2 regions of the Aliivibrio fischeri ATCC 7744 genome follow, and region 1 is predicted to be linked to the other one. Evidence: predicted binding sites of a transcription regulator. Region 1 holds the regulator's gene; the other holds the start of a gene.
The links. Region 1 encodes CRP, which controls carbon source genes, mostly activating them, when cyclic AMP is high. Its sites were predicted from a motif close to TGTGANNNNNNTCACA; they were not measured.

Region 1 (5,692 bases):
CTCAATAGGGGACATAGAATATGACACATTGGATTGCAGGTGATTGGGTTTTAGGCGAAGGTGAAACGATACAATCGTTAAGCCCTTATAACAGTGAGGTAGTGTGGAAAGGCGAAAGTGCTACTGAGGCTCAGGTCGAGTCTGCTGTGAATGCTGCTCGTAATGCTTTTATTGAGTGGAAGAAATTGCCATTTGAAAATCGCCAAGCCATTGTGGAACGCTTTGCTGAGCTAGTGAAAGATAATGCGGATTCGATTGCAGAAGTAATAGCAAAAGAAACGGGTAAGCCATTTTGGGAAACCAAAACAGAAGCAGGTGCAATGGTGGGGAAGATAGCGATATCGATTCGAGCTTACCATGAAAGAACCCCCTATAGAGAGCGTGAAGCCGCAGGAAATAAAATTGTACTTAGACATCGCCCATTAGGTGTTATGGCTGTCTTTGGCCCGTATAACTTCCCTGGGCACTTACCTAACGGTCATATTGTTCCTGCGTTGCTTGCAGGAAATACGGTGGTATTAAAGCCATCGGAACAAACACCATGGACAAGTGAAGTGATCATGAAGCTTTGGCAAAAGGCTGGATTACCTAAAGGGGTCATTAATCTTGTTCAGGGGGCGCGATCAACGGGTGAGGCATTAGCAAACGCGAAAGGTATTGATGGTCTTTTATTTACAGGCAGTGCGAATACTGGTCACATCCTACACCGTCAATTTGCAGGTGATACGGGGAAAATGTTGGCTCTCGAAATGGGAGGCAATAACCCAATGGTGATATCAAAAGCATTCGGTGATTTAGATGCAACGGTATATACCATAGTGCAATCTGCATTTATTAGTGCAGGACAACGCTGTACTTGTGCTCGACGCTTGTATGTTCCTGAAGGTGAAAAGGGTGATGCTTTATTAGCACGTTTAGTTGACGTCACGAAAAATATTCATGTTGATCAACCTTTTTCTGAAACGACGCCATTTATGGGGGCACAAATATCGATTGCTGCGGCTGAATTTATCTTAAATGCTCAGAAAAAGTTACAAGCATTAGGCGGTGAATTGTTACTGGAAGCGAGAAGTTTGGGGCATGCATTTGTATCTCCAGGGATAATAGATGCAACAAATGTCGCGGAATTACCAGATGAAGAATACTTTGGCCCACTATTGCAAGTCATACGTTACACCACATTAGCGCAAGCTGTGGAGCTTGCTAATGACACTCGCTATGGATTATCTGCGGGATTAGTTTCAACCGATGACAGTGAATGGGATTATTTCGTGGAGCATATTCGAGCTGGAATTGTGAATCGAAATCGTCAATTAACAGGAGCAAGTGGTGATGCGCCATTTGGTGGGCCGGGTGCATCAGGCAACTTAAAACCAAGTGCTTATTATGCGGCAGATTATTGTGCTTATCCGATGGCATCAATGGAAGGTGATGCATGTGAGATTCCTGAGCAATTATCTCCAGGTTTAACTTTGTAGGAGTGCTGAAAATGAATAATGTAAACACACTTTTTTCATCATTATGGCAAGACTATATTACACGTTTGTCGCCATCGGCAGACCAAGTGCATCAATTGCTATCCAGTGGTGGTGATATTGTAAATGATCATATTGCCTTGCGGACGTTTAATTTGCCTAAGGTTGGTTTATCCACATTAGCCGCGCCCTTTTTAGCTATTGGGTATAAACCGTGTGATGAATATGAATTTATTGCTAAAAAATTGAAAGCACAACATTTTGAGCACCCAGATCCTAATGCACCACTTGTGTTTATCAGTGAGCTATTGGTTGAAAAATTATCTGATGATGCTCAAACCATAATTAAATCATTAGTAGAACAAGTTCCTGCTCATTATTTTGCAACTCGTGACTTTCTGTCTTCAGGTAGACCGTGGTCTTTAAGTTTTGATGAATATAAGGTGTTAGCAAAAGAGAGTGAGTATGCTTCTTGGTTAGCTGCTCATGGTTATGGAGCGAATCATTTTACCGTGTATGTTAATCAACTTGATGGTTTTGATGAAGTAGTTGATGTTAATCAGCACTTACGTAATGCTGGATTTAGTATTAATGAGGTTGGTGGAGAAGTAAAAGGCTCTCCAGAGGTTTGTTTAGAGCAATCATCTACAATGGCGGATAAAGTGATGGTTAAATTTAGTGATGGTGAGTTTGAGATCCCTGGTGGATTTTACGAATTTGCTAAACGTTATGAATTACCAAATGGTGAACTATACACAGGGTTTGTTGCGGCTTCTGCGGACAAAATCTTTGAAAGTACTGACGGGTAAAGCTGTCATCTCTAGACATAAAAAACGCAGCTATTGAGCTGCGTTTTTATTTGCTTATGGTAACGACGTTAAATTAACGAGTACCGTAAACTACAATTGTTTTGCCGTGCGCTGAAATCAGGTTTTGCTCTTCAAGCATCTTTAAGATACGGCCAACAGTTTCACGTGAACAACCAACAATTTGACCGATCTCTTGACGAGTGATCTTAATTTGCATGCCGTCTGGGTGAGTCATTGCATCAGGTTGTTTAGCAAGGTTTAGTAGCGTTTGAGCGATACGGCCTGTTACGTCTAGGAATGCTAAGTCACCTACTTTTTGGCTAGTGATTTGTAAACGAGTTGCCATTTGCGCAGAAAGACGCATTAGGATATCTGGGTTAACTTGGATAAGTTGGCGGAATTTCTTGAATGAAATTTCTGCTACTTCACAAGGGCTTTTCGCACGAACCCACGCTGAACGCTCTTGACCTTCTTCAAATAAGCCAAGCTCACCAATGAAGTCACCTTGGTTTAGGTAAGAAAGGATCATTTCTTTACCTTCTTCATCTTTGATAAGTACAGCAACAGAACCTTTTACAATGTAGTAAAGAGTTTCCGCTTTTTCACCCGCGTGAATTAGCGTGCTCTTTGAAGGGTACTTATGAATGTGACAGTGAGACAAGAACCACTCTAATGTTGGATCTGTTTGAGGTTTACCTAGAACCATACTTTATACTTCCTCTGCGTTTGCCAAGTAGGCGATGTCCATTTTAAAATAACTGAGCCAAATATCAGTTTGGCCTATACAATATGGTTATCGGAACAAGGCTGCATGTTCGTTGAGATAATTAACAAAATCATACCTTGTTTCGCAATTGATTTCTTGACTTTGATCGTATGAATTGTGCGACCAAGGGCACAGTTTCGTGAAATGGATCACGAGTTTTCCTTTTAAGTAGTAAAGAGGCTTTTATGAACGCTGAAGTTAAATGGATTGAGGGATTGTCTTTTCTAGGTCAATCTCAATCAGGTCACTCTATTGTTATGGATGGTAATGGGGGAGAAAAAGCACCAAGTCCGATGGAAATGGTCTTAATGGCTGCTGGAGGATGCAGTTCTGTTGATGTTGTTGATGGACTTAAATCGGCAAATCAAGAAGTCACAGCTTGCGTTGCTAAGCTATCTAGTGAGCGTCGTGAAACTGCACCAAAGTTGTTTACTTACATTAATATTCACTTTGAAGTAACAGGTAACAACCTAGATTCAACGGTTGTCGAGAGAGTCACTGCGGATTCATTACAGAAATATTGCTCTGTATGTTTAATGCTTGGTGAGGGCGTAAAAATGACGCACTCATGGGAAATTATCTCTGCTTAAACTTTAGAACTACAGGGTGAGTTAATATTAAAAAGCCTCGCAAGTTAACCCTTGTGAGGCTTTATTTTAAGTTATGAGAGATTACAGAATGAAGCGGCTTAGGTCTTCATCAGCAACAAGTTCACCTAGGCGTGAACTTACATATTCAGCATCAACAATTAAGCTTTCGCCATTTTTTTCAGAAGCATCATAAGAGATCTCTTCCATTAGTCGTTCCATCACTGTGTGTAGACGGCGAGCACCGATGTTTTCAGTGGTTTCATTTACTTGGAATGCGGATTCAGCAATACGACTGATGCCATCTTCAGTAAATTCAACTTTTACATTTTCGGTCGCTAATAGAGCAATGTATTGCTCAGTTAATGATGCATTAGGTTCGGTTAAAATGCGTTTGAAATCATTTGCTGTTAGCGCTTCAAGTTCAACACGGATTGGTAAACGACCTTGTAATTCAGGGATCAAGTCAGATGGTTTTGCCATTTGGAATGCACCTGAAGTGATGAATAACATATGATCGGTTTTCACCATGCCGTGTTTAGTACTAACCGTGCTGCCTTCTACTAATGGAAGTAAATCACGTTGAACACCTTCACGAGATACATCACCAGAGTGAGAGTTTGAACCTTTACAGATTTTATCAATTTCATCGATAAACACGATACCGTGGTTTTCTACATTGAAGATCGCTTGTTCTTTTAGCTCTTCAGGGTTAACCAGCTTCGCACCTTCTTCTTCTGTTAGCGCTTTAAGTGCATCAACGATTTTCATCTTGCGCTTTTTGGTTGTATTGCCGCCTGATAGGTTTTGGAACATACCTTGAAGTTGGTTTGTCATCTCTTCCATACCTGGAGGAGCCATGATTTCAACGCCAACTTGAGGTGCAGCAACATCCACTTCGATTTCTTTATCGTCTAACTTACCTTCGCGTAATTTTTTACGGAAAGATTGTCGTGTACCAGAATCGTTATCGCCTTCTTCATTATTACCCCAAGCGTCACGAGCTGGTGGCAGTAAGATATCTAGAATGCGATCTTCTGCGTGCTCTTCAGCTCGGAATTTTACTTTTTCAACCGCTTGTTGATGCGTCATTTTAATAGCAACATCGGTTAAATCACGAATGATGCTTTCTACTTCTTTACCAACGTAACCCACTTCAGTGAATTTAGTTGCTTCAACTTTGATGAAAGGTGCGTTTGCAAGTTTTGCTAAACGACGAGCGATTTCGGTTTTACCGACACCTGTTGGACCAATCATCAGAATGTTTTTTGGTGTTACTTCTGTGCGCAACTCAGGAGCAAGTTGCATACGACGCCAACGGTTACGAAGTGCAATGGCAACTGAACGTTTTGCTTTATCTTGACCAATAATATGGCTATCTAATTCGTGTACGATTTCACGAGGAGTCATCTCAGACATGGTAATTCCTTATTCTTGATTAAGCGTTCAGTTCTTCAACTGTGTGGTTGTGGTTGGTGTATACATCGATATCGCCAGCAATAGTCAGTGCTTTAGTTGCAATTTCGCGAGCGTCTAAATCGGTGTTTTCTAACAGCGCTGTTGCTGCAGAACGAGCGAAATAACCACCAGAACCAATAGTTAATAAGTCATTATCAGCATTGATTAGATCACCTGTACCACTGATGATTAATGATGTTGTTTTATCCGCAACAATTAGCATTGCTTCAAGACGACGCAATGCACGGTCACTACGCCACTCTTTTGCTAGTTCTACTGCGGCTTTTGTTAGATTACCTTGATGCATTTCTAGCTTACGTTCACACAGGTCGAACAGAATAAATGCATCAGCTGTGCTACCAGCAAAGCCAACTAATACTGAGTCATTGTATAAGCGACGTACTTTTTTTACGTTGCCTTTTGCGATCATATCGCCTTGAGATGCTTGGCCATCGCCAGCAACCACGACTTTGCCTTCACGGCGTACAGAAACAATTGTAGTCACGAGTAAAACCTCTTTTTCGATGGCGCCAATAAATGAAAGCAGACGACCATCTTCATGATTATTACTATTGTAATGGGGGAAGGTAAGACGCT
Region 2 (5,692 bases), 850 kb from region 1:
GTGATCTTCAAGCTGAATTTGGTGAAAAGACCAAAGAAGAGCTAGAAGAACTGAACCACGTTGTTGCAATTGCTGGCCGTGTTATGGCTAAGCGTGGTCCTTTCTTATTGATTCAAGAAGTGTCTGGTAAGATCCAAGCTTACGCAGCAAAAGAAGTTCAAAAAGAACTAAAAGACAAATACCAAGGTTTGGATATCGGTGACATCATCGGTGTTAAAGGTGCACTTCATAAGTCAGGTAAAGGTGACCTTTACGTGAACATGGAAGAGTATGTACTGCTAACAAAAGCATTACGTCCATTACCAGAAAAATTCCATGGTTTAACAGACCAAGAGATGCGTTACCGTCAACGCTACGTAGATCTAATCGTAAATGATGACTCACGTCATGCATTTATCGTTCGTTCTAAAGTGGTTGCTGCTATCCGTAACTTCATGGTTGATAAAGGCTTCATGGAAGTTGAAACTCCTATGATGCACGTTATCCCTGGTGGTGCTTCTGCTCGTCCATTCGTAACGCACCATAATGCACTTGATGTTGATATGTACCTACGTATCGCTCCAGAGCTTTACTTAAAACGTTTAGTTGTTGGTGGTTTTGAACGTGTATTCGAAATTAACCGTAACTTCCGTAACGAAGGTCTATCTCCACGTCATAACCCAGAATTCACAATGATGGAATTCTACATGGCGTACGCAGATTACAACGATCTAATGGACCTTACAGAAGAAATGCTATCTACAGTAGCAACATCTGTTTTAGGTAGTGACAAAATGCCTTACGGTGAACACACGGTTGATTTTGGTGGCAAATACGCTCGTATGAGCATGTTAGATGCGATCAAACAATACAACCCAGATCACGCTGAGATCCAAGCGCTAACATACGAAGGCGTTAAAGATCGCGATCTAATGGTATCTATTGCTAAATCTGTACATGTTGAAGTTGAAAGCTTCTGGACATGTGGTCAGCTTCTTGAAGAAATCTTCGGTGAAACTGCTGAACCTAAGTTAATGCAACCAACATTCATTACAGAATACCCAGCTGATATTTCTCCATTAGCACGTCGTAACGATGACAATGATTTCATTACAGACCGTTTTGAATTTTTCATTGGTGGTCGTGAAGTTGCTAATGGTTTCTCTGAGCTGAATGATGCACAAGATCAAGACGAGCGTTTTAAAGCGCAAGTTAATGCTAAAGAATCTGGTGATGATGAAGCTATGTACTACGATGCAGACTACATCACAGCTCTTGAGCATGGTTTACCACCAACAGCTGGTCAGGGTATTGGTATTGACCGTTTAGTTATGCTATTAACTAACACGCACACAATTCGTGACGTTATTTTATTCCCATCAATGCGTCCACAAGCGTAATAAAGAATAAATAAAGATGATGAAAGAGCGGCTAAATAGCCGCTCTTTTTTTATTTATCTTACTCAAAGCACTAAAAATGAGAAAATAACTACACTTTTTTATCAATTGACTTAATTTTTACAATTCAAATTAATAGTCATGTAACGGTTAAAAAGTAATAAAAACCTTTTTTTTTATGCAATAAATCTTCTCCAATCTCATATTTGATTCAACTATTTCTTTAATATGTTAACTGTCATTTATTTATTATGCTCGAGATGTATTTTTTTTGTTAAAAGGATGACGCGCATCTCATTTGTGAGACGAGATAAGGTCTTAAAACCTGTATAGTTGCATCTAAGAAACATTTTTAGTTGGTTTAGAAATAAGAATTTAGAGGTAGTGTTATGGGTACTCAATTTCGTATGGATTCGGTTCCAGGCTCTTTAGTTGTTGTTGGTGGCAGCTATGAACCTTGGTTAGCCGTTTTAGAACAAGTAGGTTGGCGTTGTCATCGTTGCTATGATCTTCGAGCAGCTCAAGCTCTGTTTGACGAGATTGGGCCATGTATTGGTATTGTTGATTTAAGCCAAGATGATTTTAGTCTTAATGGCATTGCAACATTAGTAAATAACAATAAGCAAGTTCGTTGGATGGCTTTCATCCGTGAGTCTCAGCTAAGTTCAGATACTATTTGCCAGTTCATTGTAAACTTCTGTATTGATTTCTTCACTGCACCGATTCCAGATGCTCAATTATTAAGTACGATTGGTCACCAGCTAGGTATGCTTAAGCTAGAGCGTAAAGTATGGCCTAATATGGGTAATAAATCGGATCTAGGTATTTTAGGTGAAGCGCCTGCGGTGAAACGTTTACGAGATCAAATTCGCCGTGTTGCTCCAACAGATGTTTCTATTCTTATTTCTGGTGAAAGCGGTGTAGGTAAAGATGCGGTAGCAAAAGCAGTTCATGAATCATCAGGCCGTAATAAAGGTCCATTTGTTTCATTAAATTGTGGTTCGTTATCTGAAAGCAAGATTGAGCAGGAGCTGTTTGGTTCTCATTCTTCGTCACCGGAAGAATCAAAATTATTCCAAGCCAATGGTGGTACATTATTTTTAAATGATATTAATGATTTGCCAGCTAGTCAGCAGCAGCATTTATTACGATTCCTACAAGAAGGTAATATTGAGACTGAAAAAGGTTTTGTTGATTTAGATGTTCGTGTAATTGTTGCAAGCCACATTGATTTAGAAAAAGCGATTGAAGAAGGCAGCTTTAAAGAAGAGTTGTATTATCGTTTAAATGTATTACGTATTCATGTTCCGTCTTTAAAAGAGAGAAGTTCAGATATCTCGGTTTTAGCAGAGCATTTCTTACAGCGTTATGCAAAAGAATACAATACACAAGCAAGAACGTTCCCTGAAGAAGCATTACAAACCATGCTACATTATCAATGGCCAGGTAATGTTCGTGAATTGGTAAACCAAGTGAAACGTGCTGTATTACTTGCCGATAGCATGACAATTGATCTTGAACATTTAGATTTACCACAACGCAGTGAAACTAAACGTAGTTTACGTGTTATCCGTGAAAACTCTGAGCGAGATGCATTATTGATGGTATTAGAATCTCATGATGGTCAAGTATCTTCAGCGGCAAAAGAGCTGGGTGTTTCACGAGCAACTATGTATCGTTTATTGAATAAACATAATTTAATTTCAGAGCCGAGAAGCTATAGCTAACCGAGCTTTTGATTGAAAAAATAGGCTTACCTTGAATTAGGTAGGCCTATTTTTTTAGCTGAAGAATGAAGTTAATATAGAATGAGTAAATTGAGTTTTTAAATAAAAACCGCGAGGTAGCGTTTTTATCGGTTGCCCATTTTCACCATAAGCCTCAGTTAATGCTTGGCTGTTTGCTGCTTTAGGTCTTAATTGAAGAACTTCGCCATGTTTTGCTGTAATTGACTCAACCTTACCGAGCACAATTAAATCCATTAACTCTTCCCAATCTTGTTTTAATTGTTGTTCTTCTTCTAAAGAAGGTTGCCATAAAACTGGATATCCAACATGACGATCCCCTACAGGGATCTCTCTTTCTCCTTCTACAGGGATCCATAAAACATGAGCAAGCTTATGACGAACATGCGATTCTTCCCATTGTAAGCTATGAACGCCTGTTAATGGGGCAACACAAACAAAGGTGGTTTCTAATGGTTTGCCAGTATAGCTGATTGGAATGGTTTTTAATTCGACTCCAAGATCAATGAAATCAGGTAGAGGTTTACTACCTGCTGAAGCGCCTAAATGCCATTCTAATAATTGACCAACCCAGCCTTTATCTCGCTTTAAGTTTTCAGGTACAGGTATGTTTGCTTGCTCTGCCAACTCAGATAGCGTATAGCCTGCAATGCTTTCTGATCGCTGTAATAATTCATCAATAGTATTTGGTGGTGGTAAGCTCATAAAGACTCTTCAACATGATTGAACGAATAGATTATCATATTATCAACATTATTTTTTGACCTAATTTGGATCTTAGTAAGTTATCCACAATAGTGTATATATTTTATTCATCTCTTATTTTTCTGGATCCATATACAGTGCTTTAATTTTGAATAACTCATTGACTTTTAGCTCTTATACTTAATCAGATAGCCTTAATTGTGGGTAATTAGCTTGTTGGTGGATCTTTAACCGATCTGTGTTTATATTATCCAACCACTTTTTCAGAGAAAAGATCAAAGTAAAGATCCTGAATTTAACTTGTTGGTTTTATTGTTTTTTATGTATTTACTGTCTCTGTTTTTATTTTGTATTGAAAGAGCTAACTTTTATCGTTTGTGATTTATTTTTAGCTTCTGCACAAAGTTATACACAGAAAAGGTGAATAAATGTGGCTTATATCTCATTGTTGTGTTGATAAGTTAAGCAGTGATTAAAAGTTATTCAGAAAATCAGGTTATTTTGGTAAAACGTGACAAGAAAGCGTGATCCTGTTTGCTCAAAGAGCCGATCTGTGAAAAAATCAGAGTCAATATAAGTTTATGATGAGGTCATCCAGTGATAGATGGCGATGGTTTCCGCCCGAACGTCGGGATAGTGATATGTAATAGCCATGGTCAAGTATTCTGGGCGAAGCGATACGGACAGCATTCGTGGCAATTTCCGCAAGGTGGTATTGATGATGGAGAGACTCCAGAACAAGCCATGTACCGTGAATTATACGAAGAAGTAGGTCTGACAAAAAATGATGTTCGTATTTTAGCAAGCAGCCGTCATTGGCTACGATATAAATTACCGAAACGTCTAGTTAGATGGGACTCTAAACCTGTCTGTATCGGACAAAAACAAAAATGGTTTTTGTTACGCTTAGAATGTGATGAATCCAAGGTTAATATGCAAAGAGATCGCTCGCCTGAATTTGATGGTTGGCGATGGGTAAGCTACTGGTACCCTGTAAGACAAGTGGTTTCATTTAAGCGTGATGTTTACCGTCGAGCACTAAAAGAGTTCGCGGTGATCGCTATGCCGTTTAAGGAACGAAAATTTAAAAGGAAAGGTAAAAAAGGTTAAGCGGTCGATACCTTATATAACCTTAAGGATTGGCAAGCATGCTTACTCAACTCAGGGATATAGTTGATCACGTAGCTAAAGCGGAGTCTCTTGATGATGCTTTAGCGTTGCTCGTGAAAAATACTCGTAACTCTATGCATACAGAGTGTTGCTCAGTCTATTTGATGAGTAATGATAACCTGCGCTTAGAATTAATGGCGACAGAAGGATTAAAAGCGAAACCCAAGACCGTTTCATTAGGTATTGATGAAGGTTTAGTTGGATTGGTTGCACGCAGTTGTGAGCCGCTAAACTTAGCTAATGCTTCTGTACACCCTTCATATAAATACATTCCTAGTATTGCCGAATATAAGTTTAATTCCTTTCTGGCAACCCCGATTATTTACCGACGTCAAAACCTTGGTGTACTTGTTGTACAGCAAAAGGAAAAACGTCAGTTTACTGAAGTTGAAGAATCCTTTTTAGTCACCTTATCTGCGCAACTTGCAGTTGTACTTGCTCATGCTAAAGCTCATGAAAGTTGGTCGATTCAATTACAACCTCAATCGATTGAACAAAAGCAATTCAAAGGTATCTCTGCATCAAATGGTGTCGCTATTGCACCTTTGTGGTTTGATGATGCGCAACCCAGAATAGAATCCATTCTACCAAGTTCATGCCTTGATATAGAGCAAGAGCAAGATCGTTTAGGTACTGCGGTTGAGTTAGCTTTAAAGGATTTCCGCCGAGCTAAAAAACGGTTTGAACAAGAGCTA

Region 2: the regulator CRP is predicted to act here: its motif matches at 4,257-4,272, upstream of rppH (RNA pyrophosphohydrolase).

The regions. Positions count from the first base shown of each region.
Region 1 covers NZ_CP092712.1:2,614,036-2,619,727, reverse strand. Annotated here, with positions in the region: gene astA (arginine N-succinyltransferase) at 1-8, shown strand, start outside; gene astD (succinylglutamate-semialdehyde dehydrogenase) at 21-1,478, shown strand; gene AVFI_RS11965 (DUF1338 domain-containing protein) at 1,490-2,284, shown strand; gene crp (cAMP-activated global transcriptional regulator CRP) at 2,358-2,990, opposite strand; gene AVFI_RS11955 (OsmC family protein) at 3,236-3,640, shown strand; gene hslU (HslU--HslV peptidase ATPase subunit) at 3,722-5,056, opposite strand; gene hslV (ATP-dependent protease subunit HslV) at 5,076-5,600, opposite strand.
Region 2 covers NZ_CP092712.1:494,281-499,972, forward strand. Annotated here, with positions in the region: gene lysS (lysine--tRNA ligase) at 1-1,379, shown strand, start outside; gene AVFI_RS02360 (sigma-54-dependent transcriptional regulator) at 1,767-3,104, shown strand; gene mutH (DNA mismatch repair endonuclease MutH) at 3,159-3,827, opposite strand; gene rppH (RNA pyrophosphohydrolase) at 4,425-4,937, shown strand; gene ptsP (phosphoenolpyruvate--protein phosphotransferase) at 4,976-5,692, shown strand, end outside.